DNA from 3 places in the Synechococcus sp. WC10meta genome. Region 3 is predicted to be linked to each of the others. Evidence: predicted binding sites of a transcription regulator. Region 3 holds the regulator's gene; each other region holds the start of a gene.
What was found. The regulator NtcA, encoded in region 3, controls nitrogen genes in cyanobacteria. The targets are predictions, from matches to a motif close to GTANCNNNNGNTAC.
Positions count from the first base shown of each region.

Region 1: a site for NtcA is predicted at 1,995-2,008, ahead of NW804_RS03225 (ferredoxin--nitrite reductase). Genes of this name have one in related genera too.
Region 2: a site for NtcA is predicted at 4,468-4,481, ahead of glnA (type I glutamate--ammonia ligase). Genes of this name have one in related genera too.

Region 1 covers NZ_JANSHF010000004.1:64,638-72,521, forward strand. The annotation lists gene NW804_RS03220 (CmpA/NrtA family ABC transporter substrate-binding protein) at 1-351, opposite strand, end outside; gene NW804_RS03225 (ferredoxin--nitrite reductase) at 384-1,937, opposite strand; gene NW804_RS03230 (ABC transporter substrate-binding protein) at 2,114-3,013, opposite strand; gene NW804_RS03235 (energy transducer TonB) at 3,046-4,368, opposite strand; gene NW804_RS03240 (TonB-dependent hemoglobin/transferrin/lactoferrin family receptor) at 4,415-6,844, opposite strand; gene NW804_RS03245 (ABC transporter ATP-binding protein) at 6,908-7,741, opposite strand; gene NW804_RS03250 (FecCD family ABC transporter permease) at 7,738-7,884, opposite strand, start outside.
Region 2 covers NZ_JANSHF010000002.1:66,356-74,239, forward strand. The annotation lists gene recG (ATP-dependent DNA helicase RecG) at 1-554, shown strand, start outside; gene purL (phosphoribosylformylglycinamidine synthase subunit PurL) at 566-2,860, shown strand; gene trxB (thioredoxin-disulfide reductase) at 2,870-4,288, opposite strand; gene glnA (type I glutamate--ammonia ligase) at 4,572-5,996, shown strand; gene NW804_RS01690 (hypothetical protein) at 6,255-6,794, shown strand; gene NW804_RS01695 (SDR family oxidoreductase) at 6,868-7,593, shown strand; gene recR (recombination mediator RecR) at 7,821-7,884, opposite strand, start outside.
Region 3 covers NZ_JANSHF010000011.1:36,727-44,610, reverse strand. The annotation lists gene NW804_RS07230 (hypothetical protein) at 1-323, opposite strand, end outside; gene NW804_RS07225 (phycobiliprotein lyase) at 333-887, opposite strand; gene NW804_RS07220 (S41 family peptidase) at 983-2,257, opposite strand; gene petB (cytochrome b6) at 2,478-3,125, shown strand; gene petD (cytochrome b6-f complex subunit IV) at 3,193-3,705, shown strand; gene leuB (3-isopropylmalate dehydrogenase) at 3,851-4,966, shown strand; gene ntcA (global nitrogen regulator NtcA) at 4,999-5,670, opposite strand; gene NW804_RS07195 (M61 family metallopeptidase) at 5,845-7,647, shown strand; gene NW804_RS07190 (hypothetical protein) at 7,729-7,884, shown strand, end outside.

The DNA of each region.
Region 1 (7,884 bases), on a different contig from region 3:
GAGAATGTGCGCCCCATCGATGCCGCCGGCGGCGGATCCCAGCACCAAGTTGTCGCGGGTGGTGCCCCAAGAGGCCTGCTTGACCACCTCCACGTCTTTCATGCCGTACTTGGCAAAAAACCCCTTCTCTTTGGCAATGATGAGGGGGGCAGCATCGGTGAGGGCGATAAATCCCAGCCTGGCTCGCGTGGTTTCTGGGGTATCAGCTTGAGCTACCCAGTAGCCCTGCCCCAAGGATTGGGATTGGGCGCGGGGGATCCCAGCCGTAGCTGCTCCAGCCGCAAGGGCAGCTGCCCCAGCCAAAAACCGGCGACGGGAGATGGGAGAGGAAGTGTTGAATAGCTTAGACATCACAACCTCCAAAATTTCGAACGACAAACTGCCTAGTAGGTCATCAAGGGGGAAGCAGAGGTCTGAGCAGCCGAGGGATCACGACGCGGCCTGGCCCCGAAGTGCTCAATCAGCAGCTCCACCAAGACGGGCTTGAGGTCTTCGCAAGGGATCCCTTGGCGCACGCATTCGCCCAGCTTGGCGTCTTTGCCCACTTCTCCTCCCATGTAGATGTCCACCGCCTCCACCGGCTTGCCGTCCTTGCGAACGGTGGTGCCCATGAGGCCAATATCGGCCACCTGGGGCTGGCCGCAGGAGTTGGGACAGCCTGTCCAGTGGATGCGCACCGTTTGAGGAATCTCTAGCTCGGCTTCCAGCTCTTCCATCAGGGCCACGGCGCGGTTTTTGGTCTCGATGAGGGCAAAGTTGCAAAACTGGTTGCCCGTACAGGACACCAACCCCCGCTGCAAGGGTCCCGGGTTGGGGGAGAACTTTTTCAAGAGCGGCTCTTGGAGAAGCGGCCCCACCCGCGAGTCGGGCACATTGGGGATGAGCACGTTCTGCTCCACCGTTAGCCGCAGCTCTCCGGAGCCGTACACCTCCGCCAAGCGAGCCAGCTCCCTCATCTCCGGGACGTTGAGCCGCCCGACAGGCACGTGCAGGCCTACAAAGTTAAGGCCCAGTTGCTTTTGGGCGTGTACTCCCAGCAGATCCCGCTTGTGCCAGACCACCTCGTCTTTTTCCGCCGCTCTGGGCAGAGGGTGGCCAATCTGCTGCTCCACCGCCACCCGAAACTTCTCCAGGCCCCACTCGTCAATGAGCCACCTCAGCCGCGCCTTTTGCCGGTTGGCCCGCAGGCCGTGATCCCGATAGACCAGCAGCACCGCCTCACATAGAGGAACCACATCGCGGGGATCTACCCAAACGTCCAGCCCGATGGCCTCGGCACAGCGGCGGGCCGAAAAAAAGCCTCCCACCAAGACGTTGAAGCCCAGCTTGCCCTCTTTGAAAGCAGGCACAAAAGCCAGGTCATTGATCTCGGCATGCACCGAGTTGTCGCGACAACCGCAGATGGCGATGTTGAACTTGCGCGGCAGGTTGGTGAAGGAAGGGTTGCCCTCGCCGTTGTTGGTTACCATGTCCTGCACTTTGCGAGTGAGGCCGCGCACGTCGATCAGCTCATCCGGGTCGATACCGGCCAGAGGGGATCCCGTGATGTTGCGCACGTTGTCCATGCCTGACTGGATGCTGGTCAGGCCCACCTCCTTGAGTTGCCGCAGAACCTGAGGCATGTCCTCAATGGGAATGCCCCGCAGTTGCAGGTTTTGCCGAGTGGTGATGTCGGCTACGCCATCTTGGCCGTAGGGGCGGAGGATCTCGGCCAACTTGCGCATTTGGCCGCTGGTCAGGATCCCATTGGGCAGGCGCAGCCGCAGCATGAACTGGCCAGGGGTGCGCTTGCGAAAGAAGATCCCCAGCCACTTGAGGCGGTGATCTCGGTCGTCTTCGGGGATGTTCTCCCAGCCCATTTGGGCAAAAGCTTCCAGCTCGTCCTTAACCGCCAGCCCATCCTTCTCGCTTTTAAGGCGTTCAAACTGGTTCGCCATGATCGCTGCCGTGGGATGAACGCCGCCTATCCTAGCGATGACGAACCATTGACTTTGGTAGTTGGCGTTACACTTCTTAACGAGCTATGCGATTTCGGCATAGCTAAGTTGTGGTTTATGCATAGGAGAGGGGGATCCCCTTTCCCCTGCTAGGAAAAACAGCGTTTACTGCCCCTCTATCCCACCTTCAAAAGAACCCTAGCCAACTGCTCGCAGGCTGCCCTGATCTTCTCCAGGGTGCCGGGATTGACCAAGCCGTAGTAGTCAAATCCATAAACTTTCCCAGTTTGGACGGCTTGCAACCGATTCCAAAAGGGGCGGGAACGGAAAAACGCCAAGGGATCCGCCGCCTCCGGGTTGACCACCAGCAGAACTTCTGGGTTGGCTTCCAGGATGCGCTCTGCCGAAAGGGTGACGTAGCCCCGAAAAGGCCCTTGGCTTTGCAAAGTAGCGGTGAGATTGTCCGCGCCAAAGCGTTCCAGCAGATCCCCGGCCCAGCTTTGCCGGTTGGGAGAAAGAATCGGCTGGGTGCCCACCAAGAGCAAGGTTTTGGGTCGAACGCGGGGCAGTTCCTGGGGCAAAAGGGATCCATACTGCCGCAGCAAGGGATCGGGATCCGCCCCCAAAGCAGCAGCCAGGGTGGCAATCGTCTCTTCCAAAGCAGCCCAACTGTCCACGCGGGTGAGGTAGGTGGGGATCCCCAGCTCCTGCAGCCGTTCTGCCAGAGCCTCGTGAAAGCCACTGGCCCCCACCACCCAGTCCGGTTGTAGGGCCACAATCTGCTCCAGGTTGGGTTGGTTGCCCAGCCCCAGGCGGGTCAAGCCTTGGAAGCGGGGATCCTCCTCCAACAAACGACTGGCAGGGATCCCTACCAACCTATCGGGGGCCAAGCGATAGAGGATATCGGCAGTCAAGGTGGTGAGGCTGACTACCCGACGAAAAGGACTCTGTCTTGCTGACAGGAGTAGCTCCTGAGGGATCCGACCTTGGGCTTGGGCCAAACGCCCCATTCCCCAGGCCCCCACGCTGGCCAGACCAAAGGCGAACAGTTGACGGCGAGAAAGACGAGACAGCATAGACAATCTCCAAAACAATTCCCAAACAGCAATCAATTGAGGGTGAACTGGATGGGCACCACCACCCAAGACTCGATGGGGACGTTGTTTCTCAAGGCCGGGCTGAATTCCCACCGCTGCACCGCCTCCTGCGCTGCCCTATCCAGGGCGGGAAACCCACTGGAAGAGGCGATCTCCACCTGCTGCACCTGCCCCTGGGCATTGACCTTGGCCCGCAGCAGCACCTGCCCCTGTTGGCCGAGACGGCGAGCTTGAGGAGGGTAGGGGGGCGGAGGATTGCGACCGGGGATCGGGCGGGCCAGGACGTCCGGCTGGGGGTTGGCAGCCACTGTCGGTGGGGAGGAACTGGGGGGGGTGGCAGGTGTTGGGGCAGAGGAATGGGGTTGGGCTGCACCTATACCGCCAGGTGTCCCAGTTTCAGGATCCCTTGGCCCCAATCTGCTCTCGCTGCCGGGGGAAGGCGGAGCGGCGGCAGTCTTTACGCTGGAACGGATCCCTTGGATCAAGGGGGTAAAGCGGGGCAGAGGGGTGCTTGAGGTAACCGGGGCGGAGGTGAGTGGAGTCGCTGTAGAGGTGGGGGTAACCGCCGGAGTTGGGGTGGGCTGTTGTGGCGGAGGAGTGGGTTGCGGGGTGGCTGTCGGTAATGGGGTCAGCGGAGGAGTAGGGGTGGGTTCTGGCTTTGCCGTGGGAATGGGTGTAGGGGTCGGTGGAGGCGTAGGGGTCGGAGTTTGCAGGGCCAGCAAAGATTCAGCCTCCGGGATGGCTGGCATCTCGATCTCTTGGGGCACAGGCTCCGGTGGGGATAGATCGTCTGCAGGGGGCGATTCCGGGGCCGGGCCGGGCGGCTCTGCTGTTGGCTCTGGTGGGAGAGATTCTATGGATTCTGAATCCGGTTCGAGCAACTGTGGCTCGGGATCCTCCAGCAAAAGCGTGACTGGGATCCGGAGTTCTGCGTCTGATAAAGGCCGGGATCCCCACCAAGCCAGCCCCAGCAGCGCCATCAGGTGCAAGAGGAGGGAAATCAACCCCTCCCAGCGCAGCGGTCGGGGATCCCTGGCTCGCAGGTGGAGGACGGTCCCCGGCGGCTCTTCCCCCTCCTGGCAAGCTGTCCAGAGGGCAGCCCAGCTATAGCCGGCCACCCAAGCCTCTTGCAGCAGCTCCTCGGCACACTCCAGCCAGCCGCTCTCTCTTGCGCCAGCCCAAAGCCACAACGCCAACCAAGCCAGCCCCGCCTCCCAGGCCATGCCCGCCTGCTGCCAATACCACCCCTGCAGTCGCCACAAAAGCTGGGGACAGGACTTCCGAAGAAGAGAGAGGGATCCCTTGGGGGTGCGGGCAGGTGGCTCGGCAAGCATCGGTTAGAGCAGGATCCAGAGTAAACACGGCCTCGGGTCTTGGCCCCTAAAACCGGGTGGAAAAACTGAGCGCAGCATGCCGTCCCGGCTGGGCCAGCCGTTCCACTTCAGGGCCGACAAAGAGAGAGCGGGTTTCGGAGTAGAGAAAATACTTTTCATCAAAGAGATTGAACACCCCGAAATTCAATTGCCAGTTGTCGTCCAGGTTGTAGTAGCCCAGCAGATCCACCACGGTGTAGCCCTTGGGCACAAACGGAATTTGAGGTGGAGCGTTGGGGTTCGGTTGCACTACCTCCCGTTGCGGGTCGCGGGGATCCGCCACCAGCGTGGCCACCAACCTGGCTCCCCAGATCTGGCTGGGATCGTCGTAGTGCAGTCCCAGTACTGCCGTCAGTGGCTCAATGGAAAGGAGGGGTTTGTTTTCGGTGAGGTTATCCCCCACCGCCCAGGCAAAGCTGCCATTGAGGCTCCAGCCGGTCAAATCGGGGCTGAAGAAGTACTGCCCGGTGGCTTCTACACCATAGATGCGGGCCCGACTGACGTTCTGGCTCTGAAAGAGAGTCACCGGTGGAGGTGGCGGGCTCCCTGGCGGGCCGGGGGGTGAAGGCTCGGATCCCACCGCCCGGAAAGCCTCGATAAAGTCGTTGTAGGTGTTGTAGTAGGCGGCCAAGCTAAAGCTGGCCTGGGGGTAGATCCCCCGCAACCCCACTTCAAAGCCTTGGCTGGTTTCCGGTCGCAAGTTGGGATTGGAAAGGGTGCGGTAGCGGAAGAAGGGGCTGACCAGGTTGGTGAAGCCGCTGTTGATTTCGTTGTACTGAGGGGCCCGAAAACCGGTGTTGTACTGGGCCGTAAAGGTGAGGTTGGGATTAATCCTCCACACCAGGCCCACCTTGGGAGAAATGGCATCGGCAAACAGGCTGGCGGCTTCTGCCCCACTTTTCAAGAAGGCTTCGTCAGGGCTGGGGGTGAGGCGGTAGGTGTCGTAGCGGATGCCGGGGATGAGGGTAAAGTTGCCGCCCCCAAAGTCGATCTCATCTTGCAAATACAGCCCAAAGCGCACGGTATCGGAGTCGGGAAAATCTTTGGTGGGAAAAGTGTCCGGGGGGATGTTTTGGGTGACTGCCCCGGTCAGCAGGTTGGTTTGGAAGCGGTTGCGGGGACGTTCGTTGCGGGTGGTGGAGATCTCCATTCCATACACCAAGCGGTGGGAGAGATCCCCGGTTTGGAAGCGGCTCTGGGCCTGTACGCTGGCTCCCAGAATGTTGCTGACCAGCTCGTTGAAGGTATCCCGACGCACAGGCACGGGCCGACCTTGTACCGTGAGGGTGCGTTCTTCCACGCTGGGCTCCTGGGTGCGGGCCGGCTGGTAGTAGATCTGGACGGTGGCCAGCTCAAAAGCGGGGGTATCGGGGTTGGCGTAGCGATATTCCAAGCTGAGGCGGCTGCGCTCGGTCTCAATGGTCTCCCTGAAAAAGCGGATGCTGGGATCCAGGTTGCGGGGCGAAAAGGTGGTGGTGGTGCGGTTGTTGAAGTATTCCGCCGTCAGGGTGAGGCTGTCAAAGGGACTGAAGCGATAGACCAGCTTGGCCAGAACATTGTCTCCCTCCACCGTTTGCCGATCCTTGAAACTGGGATCCGCTTTAATATCCGGCTCTCTGGCGTCGCGGCGAGTGTAGATGAGCAGGGCCTCTAAGTTATCCTGCCGACCCGCCAAGCTAAGGGTGTTGACGTACCCTTGGTTTTTGCTGTCGTACTGGCTGGACAGGCCCACATGGATGTCCCGTTCCCCCAGCAGATCGGCTGGATCCAGGGTGGTGTAGGTCACCACACCCCCCAGCGCGTCGCTGCCGTAGAGGGTGGAGGCGGGGCCGCGGATAATTTCTACAGTTTTCAGGGTCTCCAGCTCAAAGGTATCCCGGCCAATGGTGAAGGGGCCGAAGGAAAATCGCTCCGGCTGGCGGATCCCATCCACCTGGATCAACACCCGGTTGGCGTCGAGGCCGCGGATGTTGAAGTCCTGCAGGCCGTAGCGAACGCTGCGCCGCACGCTTACCCCCGGCTCGTAGCGCACCAGATCCTGAATGTTTTGAACCAGCTCCCGCCGCAACCGCTCCCGGTCGATGACGGTAATGCTGGCGGGTGAGTCGGCCAAAGTGCGCTCGGTGCGAGTACCGGTTACGGTGACCTGTTGCAGGTTAAAGATCGGCGTGCCTTCCTGCTGGAGAGCCCGAAGTTCGGCCTGTAGCCGCTCCACCTCTGCCTGATCCCCCCGCCGGCGAGCAGCCTCTATTTGCGCCTCCAGCTCCCTAATCTGCTCTTGCAAGGTGGTCGGCGCAGGAGTGGCCTGGGCCAACAGCGGCGGAGTTGTCGAATCAGGGATCCGGGCATTGGGCTGAGCCTGGGACAGGGATCCCCAGCCCACTCCCAAACTCAACCCCAAACTCACCACCCGCCACCAACGACCGTTCACGCGCATAACCTCTCAGACTCCTCAAATCCACCCCAGGAAAAACTCACTCCAAACCGGACAAACCCTCCCTCAGCCCCCTGACACCGGCAGGGAGAGGAGCCTTGCTGCCGCTGGAGCTGTGCTGCGCAGGGGGCAAAGCTGGGGCCCTACCGGAGTCGAGATCCACTCCACCTCCAGGCCAAACACCTGTCGCACCCGGCTGGGGGTCAACACCGCCAAGGGAGACCCCAGGGCCTGCATCTGGCCGGATCCCAGCAAGGCAATCTGCTCGCTGTAGCGAATGGCCAAATTCAGGTCGTGCAGCACCGTAACTACCGTCAGGCCCTGCTCCTGCTTCAGCCGTTGCAACAGCTCCAGCAGCTCCAGTTGGTGGCGCAGATCCAAAAAGGTGGTGGGCTCATCCAACAGCAACACCTGCGGCTCCTGCACCAAAGCCAACGCTAGAAAAGCCCGTTGCCGCTCGCCCCCCGAAAGGGTTTCCACCCGCCGCAGCGCCAGGGATCCCAGTCCCGTCTGCTCTAGAGCCCACTCCACCCGCTGCCAATCGGCCCGCGTCAACTGCCACGCCCACCAGGGCTGGTGGGGAGAACGCCCCAGACTGACCAATTGCCGCACCGTTAGCCCTGCCGGGATCCGCTGCTGCTGCGGCAAAAGAGCCAACTGCCGGGCCACCTGCTTTGGAGTGAGTTGAGCGTGCAGATCCCGACCGCCCAAGTACACGCGCCCAGCTTGGGGAATCAGAACCCGACTCAACAGTCGCAGCACCGTCGATTTGCCGGAACCATTGGGGCCGACAATGCTCAGCCATTCCCCCTTTTGCACGCTGAAGCTCACTTGTCGCACCACCGTCCGGGATCCGTAGCCCCCGCTCAAATCCTCGACCTGCAGGATGGGCTCTCTCATCGCCCTGCCCCCTGCTGCCACAGCAGCCAGCCGAAAAAGGGAGCCCCCATCACAGCGGTGACAATCCCCACCGGCAGCTCTATCGGGCCCAAACGGCTCAGGATGTCGGCACCGCTCAGCAGGGTCGCCCCTGCCAAGGCAGA
Region 2 (7,884 bases), on a different contig from region 3:
TCCCCCAGTTCCGGGTGGGCCTGCTGCACGGGCGCCTGAGCAGCAGCGAGAAAGAGGCGGTTATCGAGGCCTTTCGCCGGCGGGAGCTGGATATTCTTGTTTCCACCACGGTGGTGGAGGTGGGGGTGGATGTGCCCAATGCCTCGGTGATGCTGGTGGAGCATGCCGAGCGCTTTGGCCTCTCCCAGCTCCACCAACTGCGGGGACGAGTAGGACGGGGCTCCGACCAGGCCTATTGCATCCTCATGACCTCCTCCGAAAGCGAAGAGGCCCTGCGCCGCCTCAAAGTCCTAGAGCAGTCCCACGATGGCTTTTTCATTGCCGAGATGGACCTGCGCTTCCGGGGCCCAGGGGAAGTGATGGGCACCCGCCAGTCGGGGCTGCCCGACTTTGCCCTGGCCAGCCTCATGGACGACCAAGAGGTGCTGCAGTTGGCCCGCCAGGCGGCAGAGCAGCTGATTGCCCAAGACCCTGAGCTGCAGCAGTGGCCCCGCCTGCGCCACATACTGGAAGAACGCCAGGCCCGCCTTCTAGGGCCAGCTTTGTTGACTTAGCCTTGGTGCCTATGCCCCCTACCCCTGAAGAGCTGAAGCTCCACGGCCTCTCTTCCCAGGAGTATCAACAGATCCAACAGCAACTGGGCCGGGATCCCAACCCCACCGAGCTGGCCATGTTTGGGGTGATGTGGTCGGAGCACTGCTGCTATAAGAACTCTCGCCCTCTGCTGAAGAACTTTCCCACTGCGGGCGAGCGGGTGGTGGTAGGGCCGGGGGAAAATGCCGGCGTGGTGGATTTGGGGGATGGGGACTGGCTGGCCTTTAAGATCGAGTCCCACAACCACCCTTCAGCCGTGGAGCCCTTCCAGGGGGCGGCCACCGGCGTGGGGGGCATCCTACGCGATATCTTTACCCTGGGCGCCCGCCCCATTGCCCTGCTCAACTCCCTGCGCTTTGGGCCGCTGACGGATCCCCGCAACCGCCGCTTGATGGCCAGAGTGGTGGAGGGGATCGCCCACTACGGCAACTGCGTGGGAGTGCCCACGGTGGGGGGGGAAGTGGCCGTGGATCCCTGCTACAGCGGCAACCCTCTGGTCAACGTCATGGCTTTGGGGCTTTTGGAGACGCCAGCGGTGGTGAAGTCGGCAGCGCAGGGGGTGGGCAACCCTGTCTTGTATGTCGGCGCCACCACCGGGCGGGACGGGATCCGGGGGGCCAGCTTTGCCAGCGCCGAGCTGAAAGAAGATGCGCACCAAGACCGGCCAGCCGTGCAGGTGGGGGATCCCTTCCTCGGCAAATGTCTCATCGAGGCCTGCCTGGAAGCCTTTGCCACAGGAGCAGTGGTGGCCGCGCAGGACATGGGCGCTGCCGGGATCACCTGCTCCACCGCGGAGATGGCGGCCAAGGGAGGGGTGGGGATCCGCTTCGACCTCGACCGGGTGCCGGCCCGGGAAAGCGGCATGGAAGCTTGGGAATACCTCCTTTCGGAGTCCCAAGAGCGGATGCTGCTGGTGGTGCAGAAAGGCCGGGAAGCAGAGGTCATAGAGATCTTCCACCGCTGGGGCCTGCAGGCCAGCGTGGCTGGGGAAGTCATTGCCGAGCCGCTGGTGGAGATCTGGCACCAGGGATCCTGCGTGGTGCGAGTGCCGGCGCGGGCCTTGGCGGAGGATACCCCTGTATACGTCCGTCCCGTGTTGCCAGAGCCGCCAGAGTATGTGCAGGCAGCCTGGCAATGGGATCCCAGTACCCTTCCCCCCTGCGACCGGCAAGGGATCCACCTACCCCAGAAAACGCTGGCGTGGGAGCAGGTGCTGCTACAGCTTTTGGCAAGCCCCACCCTGGCCAGCAAAGCCTGGATCTATCGCCAGTACGACCACCAGGTGCAAAACAACACCGTCCTTTGGCCGGGACAGGGAGATGCGGCAGTCATCCGCATCCGCCCCCAAAAATTTGGCGTAGGCGAGGTGCCACCCCTGCAGGCTTCCCGCAAGGCGATTGCCGCCACCGTAGACGGCAATGGTCGCTGGGTGTACCTGGATCCCTATGAGGGGGCCAAAGCTGCGGTGGCCGAAGCCGCCCGCAACCTCTCCTGCGTGGGGGCAGATCCCTTGGCCGTAACCGACAACCTTAACTTCGGCAACCCGGAAAATCCGGTGGTGTACTGGCAGTTGGCCCTGGCCTGTCGGGGGATTGGGGATGCCTGCCGCACCCTGGGCACGCCGGTAACCGGGGGGAACGTCTCCCTCTACAACGAGAAGGGATCCCAGGCCATCTACCCCACTCCTGTCATCGGCATGGTGGGTCTCATTTCGGACTTGAAATTCATCTGTGGCCAGGGGTGGCAGCAAGAAGGGGATCTCATCTACCTCTTGGGATCCCAGGCCGTCACCAGCCTGGGGGGGAGTGAGTACTTGGCGGTCATTTACCAGAAAGTTACAGGCCGGCCCGCGCCGGTGGATCTGGAACTGGAAAGGCAGGTGCAAGCGGCCTGCCGCCACGGCATTCGGCAGGGGTGGGTGCGCTCTGCCCACGACTGCAGTGAGGGGGGACTAGCCGTGGCGCTGGCGGAAGCCTGCCTCAGCGGCGGACGAGGAGCCAAGATCTGGATCCCCTCTCCGTCTACCCGTTGGGATCTAGCTCTCTTTGGCGAGGGATCCAGCCGCATCCTCGTTTCCGTCGATCCAGCCCAGCACTCTCCTTGGGAAGCCTACCTAGAGTCGCAGCTTCCCCGCCAGTGGCAGCTTCTAGGACAGGTGGGCGGGCCCGCGGATCCCTTGGTGGTGACTACTGCAGAAGGGGATCCCGTGTTGTCGGTCTCTTTGGCAGCTCTACAGGCCGCCTACTCCAGTGCCTTTGCCGACTAGCTGGATAGACTAGGCTGATTCGGACAAGTTGGCTTGGATCACCTCGCGGTAGTGGGACTTGGGCTTGACGCCCACCACCTGGGCCACCAGCTCCTTGTTTTTGAAAAACTGCACCGTTGGCGTACAGGTTACCCCGCCGGCCTCGGCAATCTCCGGCTCCTTCTCGATATCGATCTCCACCACGTGCAGCTTGTCGGCAAACTCTTCGATGACCTTGTTCAGGATTGGCTTGAGGGCATGGCAAGGGGTACAGGTGGGAGCCGTGTACTTGACCATCAGCAGGCGATTGCTCTCATGGTAAAGCCGCCGCAGGGCATAGCCCCCTTCATGGCAAGTTTGGTTGAAGTCGAGGTCCTCTTGCACCTCCTGCTCAAAACCGGCCTCCTCGACAGCGGAGCCTCCCGCAGGCTCTACCTCGACAGCAGAAGCAAGTTCCGGCTGGCTCGGCGGGACAACGGGATATTCCTGAGCTAGACCTCGCTCCGAGAGCCAGCGCTCCGCCAGCATGGCTGCCATACAGCCGGTGCCGGCAGCGGTGATGGCCTGACGAAACTCGTGATCTTGCACGTCCCCAGCGGCAAATACCCCCTCCACACTGGTGGCTACAGAACCGGGGCGGGTGACAATGTAGCCAGCTTCATCCAGCTCCAGTTGCCCCTTGAACAAGTCCGTGTTGGGTTTGTGGCCAATGGCGTAGAATACCCCCCCTACCGCCATCTCCTGCAGCTCGCCGGTCTGGTTGTTGCGCACCCTCACGCCCGTCAGGCGCTGGCCGTCGCCCAGAACCTCTACCACCTCCGTGTGCCAGTGCACCGTAATCTTGGGGTGGTTGAGCACCCGCTCTTGCATGGCCTTGCTGGCCCGCATCTTGCCACTGCGCACCAGCATATGGACATGGGATCCAAACTTAGTTAGGTAGGTGGCCTCCTCACAGGCGGTATCGCCACCGCCAATCACCACCAGTTCCACTCCCCTGAACATGGGCATGGCCCCATCGCAGACAGCACAGGCCGACATGCCCCGGTTCCAGTAGATCTCCTCTCCAGGCAGGTGCAGGCGCTTGGCCATAGCCCCGGTGGCAATAATGAGGCTGTGGGTGCGCACTTCCCGTTCGTCAGAGCGGACTACAAAAGGCCGCTGGCTGAGATCCACAAAGGTGACATCCTCGGCGTACAGCTCCGCCCCCCACCGCTGGGCCTGAGCCCGCATGTTCTTCATCAGTTGGGGGCCGCTGATGCCCTCGGGAAAGCCCGGAAAGTTCTCCACCTCGGTGGTGGTCATCAGTTGCCCACCCGGGATCCCGCCCACTTGAAACCCCTCGAACACCACCGGCTTTAGGTTGGCACGCCCAGCGTAAATGGCCGCAGTCAACCCAGCAGGGCCCGAGCCAATAATGACCACATTCTCAACACGACCTTGGTTTGTCATTGCTCTATCTCTCCTTCTGCAACGGAACTGCTAAGTCAAACTCGTAATGACTACGCTTTAGCCTAACACGATTCCGCCGCCTCAAGGAGGCCAGGGCTTGTCAGTTTCATTTTCGTTCTCCTGCAGACTGCCGGTGAGCTGCTCTTTGACGAAGGGAAGGCTGGAACCAGGTCATCTTTGTATCAGAAGATACAAAAAGCTGGTGTCGGCCTTTCTAGGATGGGTGAGCGCTTTCGGCCTGTCTTAGTTTCAACCGCAACCCAAGTCAAGTTAGGAGAAAGGCATGGCATCCACCCCACAAGAAGTGCTCCAAATGATCCACGACAACAATATCCAGATGGTGGATCTCAAGTTTGTGGATCTCTTTGGCACCTGGCAGCATGTCTCCTTCCACTCTTCAATGCTGACGGAGCAAGCTTTTAGCGAAGGGCTGCCCTTTGATGGCTCCAGCATCCGGGGCTGGAAATCCATCAACGAGTCGGACATGTACATGGTGCCAGACCCCAAAACGGCCTGGATCGACCCCTTTTTCCAAGTGCCTACCCTCAGCCTCATCTGCAACATCATTGAACCCCGCACCGGCCAGCCCTACAGCCGTTGTCCTCGGAGCCTAGCCATGCGGGCTGTGGCTTACCTGCAATCGACAGGCATTGCCGATACGGCTTACTTTGGGCCCGAGGCGGAGTTTTTCATCTTTGAAGATGTACGGTTTGACCAAACTCAGAACGCCGGCTACTACTTCGTCGATTCCATTGAGGGCCGCTGGAACTCAGGCCGGGAGGAGAAAGGGGGCAACCTGGGCTACAAGCCGCGCTACAAAGAAGGCTATTTCCCTGTGCCGCCCACCGATGCCCACCAAGACCTCCGCACCGAGATGTTGCTAACCATGGCCAAGTTGGGGGTGCCCATCGAAAAGCACCACCACGAGGTGGCCACTGGCGGGCAAGGAGAGCTGGGCTACCGCTTTGCCGACCTGCTCACCTCTGCCGACTACATGATGATTTACAAGTACGTGATCCGGAACGTGGCTCGCAAGCACGGCAAGACGGTGACGTTCATGCCCAAGCCCCTCTTCAACGACAACGGCAGCGGCATGCACACGCACCAGTCTCTCTGGAAAGACGGCCAGCCCCTCTTCTACCAAGAAGGCAACTACGCGGATCTCAGCGAGATAGCTCTCTACTACATCGGCGGCCTCCTCAAGCATGCACCAGCCCTTCTGGCTTTCACCAACCCCACCACCAACTCCTACAAGCGCCTGGTGCCTGGGTTTGAGGCGCCGGTAAACTTGGCCTACTCGCAGGGCAACCGCTCCGCAGCCATTCGGATTCCGGTAACGGGCAAAAACCCCAAGGCCAAGCGGCTGGAGTTTCGCTGCCCAGATGCCACCTGCAACCCTTACCTTGCCTTCTCGGCTATGCTGATGGCTGGCTTGGACGGGATCAAGAACAAGATCCACCCCGGCGAGCCTCTCGACAAAGACATCTACGATCTGGAGCCGGAGGAGCTAGCCAAGATCCCCTCCACGCCCGGATCCCTGCTGGATGCTTTGGAAAGCCTGCAGAAGGATCACGACTTCTTGTTGGAGGGGGGCGTCTTCACTGAGGATCTCATCGAGACCTACATCGAGTACAAGATCGACAACGAGATCAACCCCATTAACCTGCGGCCTCACCCCTACGAGTTTGCCCTCTATTTCGACGCCTAATCGAGGTTTTCATCTAAAGCATTAGTTCTCGACCAAGGCTTTTGAACAGGATCCCTTCTTGCTGGAGGGATCCCTTTTTTGTGCCTGCTATGGTACTCTGGGTGGGGGTGCTGAGTTTACAAACTCAGGGGGGTTTGGATGGAATGGCTTATAGCTCTTATTATTTGTTTAGGCCCTCTGGCGCTTATCTATCTGGGGCATACCTATCTAGAGAAGTGGCGTCGAAAAGCCTTGGAGCGGGTAGCCAGGAGGTTGGGAATGTCGTTTTCGGCGGAGCTACCCGAAGGGATCCGATCCCGCTTGCTTCAGGCTGGCTTTTTCCAACGAAGCGGCGCTCGTTTCTACAACTCGATGTTCAAACGACTGAACGATGGAACCGAAATCGCCATCTTTGACTACAGCTGGAAGGATTCCAGAAGAAGAAGAAATTATTACTTGTCTGTTTTCTGGGCCTATTGCGAAGACCTACGGCTACCTCGTTTTCGGCTGCGCCCAGAAGTTCCCTTGTTCGACGACGTTGCTGAAGCTTTTGGCATGCAGGATATCAATTTCGAGAACCATCCCGACTTTTCTCGCCGCTACCTTTTGCGCGGAGAAGATGAGGCTAAGATTCGCCTGCGCTTCCATCCCAGTTTCCTCAACTTCTTGGAGCAGCATCCTCCTTGTTATGCGAAGGGATTCGGGCCGCAGCTTGTCATTTGGCGGGATTACCCACCACTGGAGACTCCAGAAAAAATGGCAGACTGGCTGCGCTTTGGGGAAGAATGGGTGCAGCGACTGCGGTTGCGTCGCGTTTAGGCTCCCTCGTCTTCGGCACTCAAGCAAGGCTGATCCCCAGGTATGATGGGGGAAAGAGTTTAAGAAACGTGAAGTGTCTCCGTTGTCCCAGGCAGTTGTTCTCGTGACAGGGGCCACAGGGGGAATTGGCAGTGCCCTTGTGCCTCTCTTGGCCCAGGCCGGAGCCCATCTAGTGCTGGCGGCGCGGCGAGAAGGGCCCCTGGCCACCTTGGCCGAGAAAGCAGTAGCTCTTGGGGCTGCTTCTGGAGTAGGGATCCCCACGGATGTAACCGACTACGCCCAGGTCGAGGCGCTGGTGACCCAAACGCTGCAGAGGCACGGGCGGATCGATGTGCTGATCAACCTGGCCGGCGCCGGCATCCTCAAACCTGCCCCGCAAATTACCCCCGCTGACCTGGAGCGGATGCTGGCGGTCAACCTCAAGGGCAGCTTCTACACCAGCCAACTGGTGGCCAACGCCATGCGGGAGCAGAAGTCCGGCCATATTCTCAACTTCCCCGGCATTCTGGGTCGCCACCCCATGGCCATGGCCTCGGCTTATTGTGCTGCCAAATTTGGCGTGGTCGGCTTTACCAAGTGCATGGCCGATGAGCTAAAGCGCTTTGGGGTGCGCTTTACCCTGTTTTACTTTGGCGGCATCGACTCGCCCTTTTGGGATCCCATCAGCCTCAAGGTGCAAAGGGACAAAATGCTCAGCCCCGCCACGGCTGCCGAGGCCATTCGCTTTGTCCTCACCCTGCCGGCCAATGCCGTGCCCAATGAGGTAGTGCTGCAGCCAGAGAGCCATCAGTTCCTCTAAGGCTTGCCGAGAGCACCTCCAGGCTAGAGGTGGGATCCCTGCTGGCTAACTTGGCAAGGCCCCTCTTGGCTGGGGGGCTAGAGAGCTACTTGCGGCTATTTGGGCAGAGTGTTTAGCGCCACCACCCGCCTCCCGGAACGCCTTGCCAGCTCTGATCCTATCTAGGAGAGTTTGGATCCTGGGCTTCACCGACTAGCTCCCCAGCCAGTCCTTCCGGCAGCCTGCTGCTACAGCTCCTGCCGCGCTTCCAAGGCTCGGGCCAGGGTAACCTCGTCGGCATACTCCAACTCC
Region 3 (7,884 bases):
GGGATTTGGATCGACCACTCCGCTGGGCGGCGTAGACGGGGGGCCTGCCAGATGCTCAACACATAGCGCGCCTGCTGGGCAAGCTCGGGATCTGGACTATATAGCAAGCTCTGCACCAGGCGGACGGCCTCCTCGGTTTCTCCAAGCGCCTCCTGGGCTAGGGCTTGCCAGAGCCGCAGCTGGCCTGCCTGGGGATAGCGACCTTGGGCCTGTTTGGCCTCCTCCAAGGCCTGTCGGTATTGTCCCCGCTCAAAGCTGGCTTGAATTCGGGCCAGGTATTGGGGCAAGGGCAAGTCTGGGGCCGGGATCGACTCGGAGTCCACGCAGCCTCCCTAGGTCAGCTTTTGTTCCACCCCAAACCCCACCAGGAGTACCTCCTGCAGCGGCTGGCCTTGAGGTGGGCGCCGGTAGTTGAGGATCTGCCGCAGGCGCAGGCGGGGGTTGAGCAGGGTGATGGTATCTACGGAAACAACGTGGGTGTAGGTGGTGGTCATCACCAGTTGCAGGGATCCCGGATCGAAGCGGAAGTCGGCCACCATGGGCCGCTCTTCCTCATAGGCGCGATCGCGCAGGTAGTCGCCTTCCAGCCCGCGGGGGCCCTCTCGCCGGGGCACAAACAACATGTTTAGCTCTTGCCCGACCTCCTCCCCCTTTTCGGAGACAGTCTCAAAGGCAAGGTGAAAGCCCAGGAAGCCGTCGACGCCGTGGTTGGGGTAGTTGTTGTCGGCCAGGACCTTCTCCTTGAGCTCAGGAGTGAGGGTGCGAATGGTGAACTCGGTGCGCGAGCGCTCCACCTCCCCTCGATCCAGGTAGTGATAGGTACGCTCGGTGTGCCAGGCGCCAATACAGCAGTTGAAGAAGTGGTGAAACTGTTGGAGGGCGTTCATGCCAAAGGGCTCGAGAGCAGGGCTGAGTTGACACCAAGCCCGATCCTAAACCGAATCGAAGACAAACAGGCACCCCAATCCCTGCAGCAGATGCCTCAGGTGGGGATCCCCTGGGCCACGGACAAAGTTGCCCCCAGCAGTTCCAGAGCCCGCTGCAACTGGCGATCCTCAGGGCCGCCCAGGGTTTCTGCCGTTAGGGGAACGGGGCCCTCGCCCACCACCACATCGGGCTGGATCCCTTGGCGGTGAATGTCGCGGCCGTTGGGGGTGAGGTATTTGGCAGTCGTCACGGCCAGCCCTGAGCCATCTGCCAGCTCCAGCAGGGATTGGATCAGCCCCTTGCCGAAGGTGCGCGTTCCCACCAGTTGCGCCCGCCCGCTGTCCTGCAATGCCCCCGCCAAGACTTCGCTGGCGCTGGCACTGCCTTGATTGACCAAAACCACTAGCGGCGCCTGGGTGAGAATTTCGCCGGTGGCAGGAATGCCTTCTAGAATGCCGTGGCGATCCTTCACCAGCACGATGTTGCCCTTGGGGATCCAAAAGCGGGCAATCTCAATGGCCGCCTGCAGCAGTCCTCCGGGGTTGTTGCGCAGATCCAGGAGGTAGCCCCGCACCCCTCGGGCTTCTGCCGCCTGGATAGCCTGGCGCACTTGAGTGGCTGCATTGCCGTTGAACTGGCTGAGGCGGATGTAGGCCACTAGTCCTTGGGGCAGCTCAAAGAAAGCCGTGCGCACCGGGTTAATGAGGATTGACTGCCGCACCAGCTCCACCTCCCAGATGCGCCCCTGCCGCCTTAGCCGCAGGCTAACGGTTGTACCGCTAGGGCCGCGCATGCGCTCTGCCACCTCGTCCAAGCTCAGCCCCGCCACTGGCACCTGATCCACCGCCAAGATCTCATCCTGGGGCTGGATCCCGGCCCGCTCGGCAGGGGTGCCCTCCATGGGAGCAATAACCCGCACCGCCCCCTGCTCGTCGATGGCAATCTGCAGGCCAACACCGCTCAGCTCGCCGGCAGTAGAGGTCTGCAGACTGAGGTAGTGCTCCCGATCCAAAAAGCGGGTGTAGGGATCCCCCAGGGTGGCCAACATCTCTTCAATGGCCCGATAGGTTTCCTGACGATTCTTCAAGGGCCGCGCCAGAAAACGCTGCCGCACCTGCCACCAGTTTTGTCCGTTAAACCCCGGATCCACGTAGGCCCGATCCACATAGGCCCAAGCCTGGGCCAGCAGTTGCTGCTCTTCTCCCCAGCGGCTGGCCTGAGCTTGGTAGGCATCAGTGCCTAAACTTGCCCAGAGCAGGCACCCCAGCAGCAGAATGCGGAGAACCCAGCGGATCCCCCACTCTTTCTTCTTTGGCTTTGGCGCAACCATAGACGGCAAGACGCTAAGAAAAGTTAACGTATATGAACAAGACGCAATATCGAAACCTGTTTTGCCAGCGAGAATGCGGATTCCTGCCCCCGAGCTGAGCCTAACTTAAGGAAGTCGTTAACAAATTGTGTTACAGTGCTGGTTGAGGTGGGGCTGTCCTCCACCGTGGAGTGACTTTCTCCCGCCGGGGAGATACCGAGAAATTGGAAAGAAAGGTACCATGGGCAAAGTTTACGATTGGCTAGACGAGCGGCTAGAGATTACGCCCTTCGTCGACGACGCAACCGGAAAATTCATCCCGCCGCACGTTAACATCTTCTATTGCCTTGGCGGCATCACGCTGGTGTGCTTTCTCATTCAGTTTGCCACCGGCTTTGCCATGACGTTTTACTACCGTCCGACGGTGGCCGAGGCCTTTGAGTCGGTCAACTACATCATGACCCAGGTCAACTTCGGCTGGCTGCTGCGCTCCATCCACCGCTGGAGCGCCTCCATGATGGTGTTGATGATGATTCTGCACACCTTCCGGGTTTACCTGACCGGTGGGTTTAAAAAGCCCCGCGAGCTGACCTGGGTCACCGGCGTGATCTTGGCGGTGCTGACGGTTTCTTTCGGGGTTACGGGCTACTCTCTGCCCTGGGATCAGGTGGGCTACTGGGCAGTCAAGATCGTCTCGGGAGTGCCCAGCGCTATCCCAGTGGTGGGTGATGCCCTGGTTCAGCTTATCCGCGGTGGCGAGGCTGTTGGCCAAGCTACCCTTACTCGTTTCTACAGCTTGCACACCTTTGTCCTGCCTTGGCTGACGGCGGTCTTCATGACCATGCACTTTTTGATGATCCGCCGCCAGGGCATTTCTGGACCCCTGTGATCCAGGGCTGGTTGGATCCCCTACTTTCCCTTGCTCAACCCTTTTGCCCCAGACAAGGAGAACTGCTATGCCTGTCTCGAAGCAAGCGCTGGCGACTGAGGTTATTACACGCAAAGTTGACCTGGACAACCCCAAAGTTTTGGCCAAGCTGAAGAAGAACATGGGCCACATGACCTACGGGGAGCCCGCTTGGCCCAACGACTTGCTCTTTATGTTCCCGGTGGTCATCCTGGGCACCATTGGGGTGATTGTCGGCCTGGCGGTTATGGATCCCGCGGGTGTAGGCGAGCCGGCAGATCCCTTTGCCACGCCCCTGGAAATTCTTCCCGAGTGGTACCTCTACCCTGTGTTCCACATTTTGCGCGTTGTTCCCAGTAAGCTGCTGGGCATTGCCCTGATGTTGGCTATTCCCGTGGGCCTTTTGTTTGTGCCTTTCATTGAAAACGTCAACAAGTTCCAGAACCCGCTGCGCCGTCCAGTGGCGACGACGGTGTTTTTGATTGGCACTTTGGTAACCCTGTATCTAGGCATTGGCGCCACTCTGCCGCTGGACAAGTGGGTTACCCTGGGCCTGTTCTAGAGAGCCGAATATTGATAACTCTAGGTGCAGCAGGCTGATGGCCAAGCTGCACTTTTTTTAGGGGAACTTTCCCGGGGGACTTTTCGGCAGACCTTGGGCAAGGGGATGGTAATATCGCTACGCACTCCTCTTGCGGGGATCGCCCATGAGCGTTTCTTCTTCTGCTGCTCAAACCTATCGGATTACTGCCCTAGCCGGCGATGGGATCGGCCCTGAGATTATGCAGGTGGGTCGAGCAGTTTTGGACGCCGTTGCCGCTCAGATGGGGTTTTCCCTCCAGTGGCAGGAGGGCCTAATTGGCGGAGCAGCCTACGAGGCCACGGGGGATCCCTTGCCCCCGGAGACCTTGAAAATGGCCCAAGAAAGCGATGCCGTTTACTTGGCAGCGGTTGGCGACTTTAAGTACGACACCCTGCCGCGCCAGAAGCGACCGGAGCAGGCTTTGCTGGGCTTGCGGGCCGGCTTGGGGCTATTTGCCAACTTGCGCCCCGTGAAGATCTTCCCCCAACTGGTGCAGGCCTCCTCCCTAAAGCCGGAGGTAGTTGCTGGGATCGACCTGGTGGTGGTACGCGAGCTCACCGGCGGCATCTACTTTGGTCAGCCCCGCGGGATCTTCGTCGATGCCCAGGGGTCCCGCCGCGGCGTCAACACCATGGCCTACAGCGAGGCCGAGGTGGATCGTATTGCCCGCGTAGCTTTTGAACTGGCCCGCAAGCGACGGCGCAAGCTTTGCTCGGTGGATAAGGCCAATGTGCTGGAGGTGTCGCAACTGTGGCGGGAGCGGGTTACCGCCATTGCCGCCGAATACCCTGACGTAGAGCTTTCCCACCTCTATGTCGACAACGCGGCCATGCAGTTGGTGCGCTGGCCAAAGCAGTTTGACGTCATCCTGACAGAAAACCTCTTTGGGGATATCCTCTCCGACGAGGCGGCCATGCTAACTGGCTCCATTGGCATGTTGCCTTCTGCCTCTCTGGGAGCTACCGGCCCAGGCCTCTATGAGCCAGTCCATGGCTCAGCTCCGGATATTGCCGGCCAAGACAAGGCCAACCCCATTGCCCAGGTGCTTTCTGGGGCAATGCTACTGCGCTACTCCTTGGATCAGCCCCAAGCTGCTGACCGCATCGAACAGGCCGTCGAGGCGGTTTTGGCCCAGGGCTACCGCACCGCCGACATCTACTCGGAGGGGATGACCCTGGTCGGCTGCCGGGAAATGGGGGAAAAGATCCTGGCTGCCCTGGCTCAGCTGCCCGCCTCCTAGCAGGTGTCTCTCAGCCGTTGAGAGCTGGCCCCCTAGGTAAAGCGATGGCTAAGCTGGATGGGGTCGTGGACAGTGATCTTCTTCTTGTGGATAGAAATGTAGTTTTTCTTGCGCAACTCTCCCAAGAGACGGGTAATGGTGACGCGGGTTGATCCGATGGCTTCGGCAATAGCCTGGTGAGACAGCTTGAGGTCGATGGTTACGCCATTGGGGCCAGGCACCCCGAAGTCGCGGCAGAGGATCAACAAAAAGCTAACTAGGCGGGAGGCCATGTCGCGGTGGGCCAGGGTTTCAATCATCATCTCTGTCTGCAGGATACGGGAAGCCAAGCTCTTAAGCAGCAACATGGCCAGCTCAGCGTTCTCCCGTACAGACTTTTCCACCTGTTCGATGGGCAGAGAAAGCAGCTCGACGCGAGTAAAAGCTACGGCGTGATAGAAGCGGTCGGAGCGCTGCCCGGTAATGAAGGAGAGCACACCAAAAATACTGTTCTCCCGCAGGAGGGCAACGGTAATTTCTTCCCCCCTTTCGTACACCCGCGAGAGCTTAACCGCCCCTTTGACCAAAAAGTAAACCCGCTCCGCCGGATCGCCGGGGAGAAAAATGGTCTTGCCGCGTTCATAAGTCTCGATAACCGGAGGATGGCGAGATCCTCCTAACTGCTTAAAAGCTGCAATGAGAGATTTTTCTGCGACGGCCACCACGAGATTCGTCAACCTTTCAAGGTCAGTTTATCTCTAGGATCAACCCCAGAGGTTAGCTTGGGGCACCTGGATCGAGCTGCCCACGACTCGAAGACTACCCTAAACTTAAGAGGCTCTGCCTGGATATCTTTGTAGCAAGAGCTACGTTCCTTTGTTGCGACAAGGGAAGGTTGTATGGGGATCCCGCCGGCTGAGGTTGCCACCCCTTCTCGCCCTAGCCGTCAGCACTTTACGGTGCGGATGCCAGAGCCAGCCAGTCACCTCTTGGAGGTGGAGCTGCAGATTCGCGAAGTGGAACCAGAGGTGCCCCTGCGGCTGCGGCTGCCAGTGTGGACGCCGGGATCCTACCTAGTGCGGGAGCATGCCCGCCATGTACAGGAGTTTCAGGCCCTGAGCGAGCAAGGGAGCCCTTTGGACTGGCGAAAGGTTGATAAAAACACCTGGGAGGTAGACCCACCTGGGTGTTCGGCGGTTACAGTCCGCTATCGGGTCTATGCCTATGAGCTGACGGTGCGCACCAACCATCTGGATCTCACCCACGCCTATTTCAATGGGGCGGCGCTCTTTCTCTACGTGCCTGGCCGCGAGCGGGAGCCCTATACGCTGACCGTGATCCCTCCCCACCCCGACTGGCGCATTGCCACCAGCCTGCGGCCCCTGGCCTCTCCTTCCCCAGGGGATCCTAGCGCTGGCCAGTCTTTCTTTGCTGAAGACTACGACGAGCTGGCAGACAGCCCAGTGGAAGTGGGCTTGCACCAGTTGCGCTCGTTTGCAGTGGAAGGGATCCCGCACTACTTCGTGGTCTGGGGAGCGGGCACCCTGAATTTGGATCAAGCAGTGGCCGATGCCGAGAAAATTGTCCGAACCACGGCAGCGTTTTTTGGCGGGCTGCCCTACGACCGCTACTGGTTTATTGTGCATTTGTCGGCCGGGGGATTTGGTGGCCTAGAACACAAGTACAGTGCCACCCTCAACTATTCTGGACTAGAGCTGCATCAGCCTCAGTCCTACCGCCGCTTTTTGGCGCTGCTGGCCCATGAGCTTTTCCATGCTTGGAACGTCAAGCGGCTGCGCCCTCTAGCTTTGGAGAAAATTGACTACAACCAAGAAAACTATGTGGACTGCCTCTGGTTCTGCGAAGGGGCAACCAGCTACTACGAAAATGTTATCTTGCTGCGAGCAGGGATCCTCAGTGCCAAAGAGTTTTTGCAGATCCTATCTGAGCAAATCAGCCGGCTACAGCGCACGCCAGGTCGAGTCGTACAATCGCTGCAGGAGGCCAGTTTCGATGCTTGGATCAAGCTCTACCGCCCCCACGAAAATAGCCTCAACAGCCAGGTTTCCTATTACCTCAAGGGCGCTTTAGTCTGCTGGCTGCTAGATCTGCACATTCGCCACCTTTCAAGGGGGCGGGGATCCCTGGACACGGCCATGCGGGATTTGTGGCAGCGCTTTGGCCGGTTTGAGAAAGGCTATACTTACCAGGACTTGCGGGAGGCCTTTGAGCGAGCAGCCGGTGTCGACCTTGGGCGCTTTTTTGCCGCCTACGTGGAAGGCACGGAAGAACTGGACTACGACACCTACCTCCATCCGTTTGGCCTCACCCTCAAGGCCCACTTTAGCCGCCCCAACCCTCCTCCCTACCTGGGCTTGAACTTCAACGGCGAGGGCAACCGCATCAGCGCCGTCGAGATGGGCTCCCCGGCTCAAAAAGCAGGCATCTGGGCTGGCGACGAGCTGGTGGCTTTGGATGGCTTTCGGGTAAGCGCCGCCACCTTGCCGGAGCGCCTGGCAGCCTATCAGCCCCACCAAACCATCTGTCTTAGCGTCTTCCAAGGCAATCAGTTAAAGCACTTTTGGATCCCCTTGGATCCACCCCGCCCGGATGTGTACACCCTCGAGGCCTTGCCTGAGCTCACTCCCGCCCAGAAAGCGCTCCAACAAAGCTGGTTGGGATCCCTTCTGGCTCAAGAGTAAGCAGGAGGTAGCAATGCTTTAAAATCTTCCTAGCTGTTCACAACTCCTGAGTTAGGTTAAAGAAAATAGGATCAAGGGAAGATGACTCTGCTTTTAGGTCTTCTAATTGGATTGGCTATTGGTTTCTGCCTGGGCGTTTATACCTGTAGGCTCACTCAAAGAGCTAATAGTCAGTTACTGGATGAGATTCTAAGAAAGTTACAAGCTGATCTTGAGGGCTTCAAACTTCATATCTCA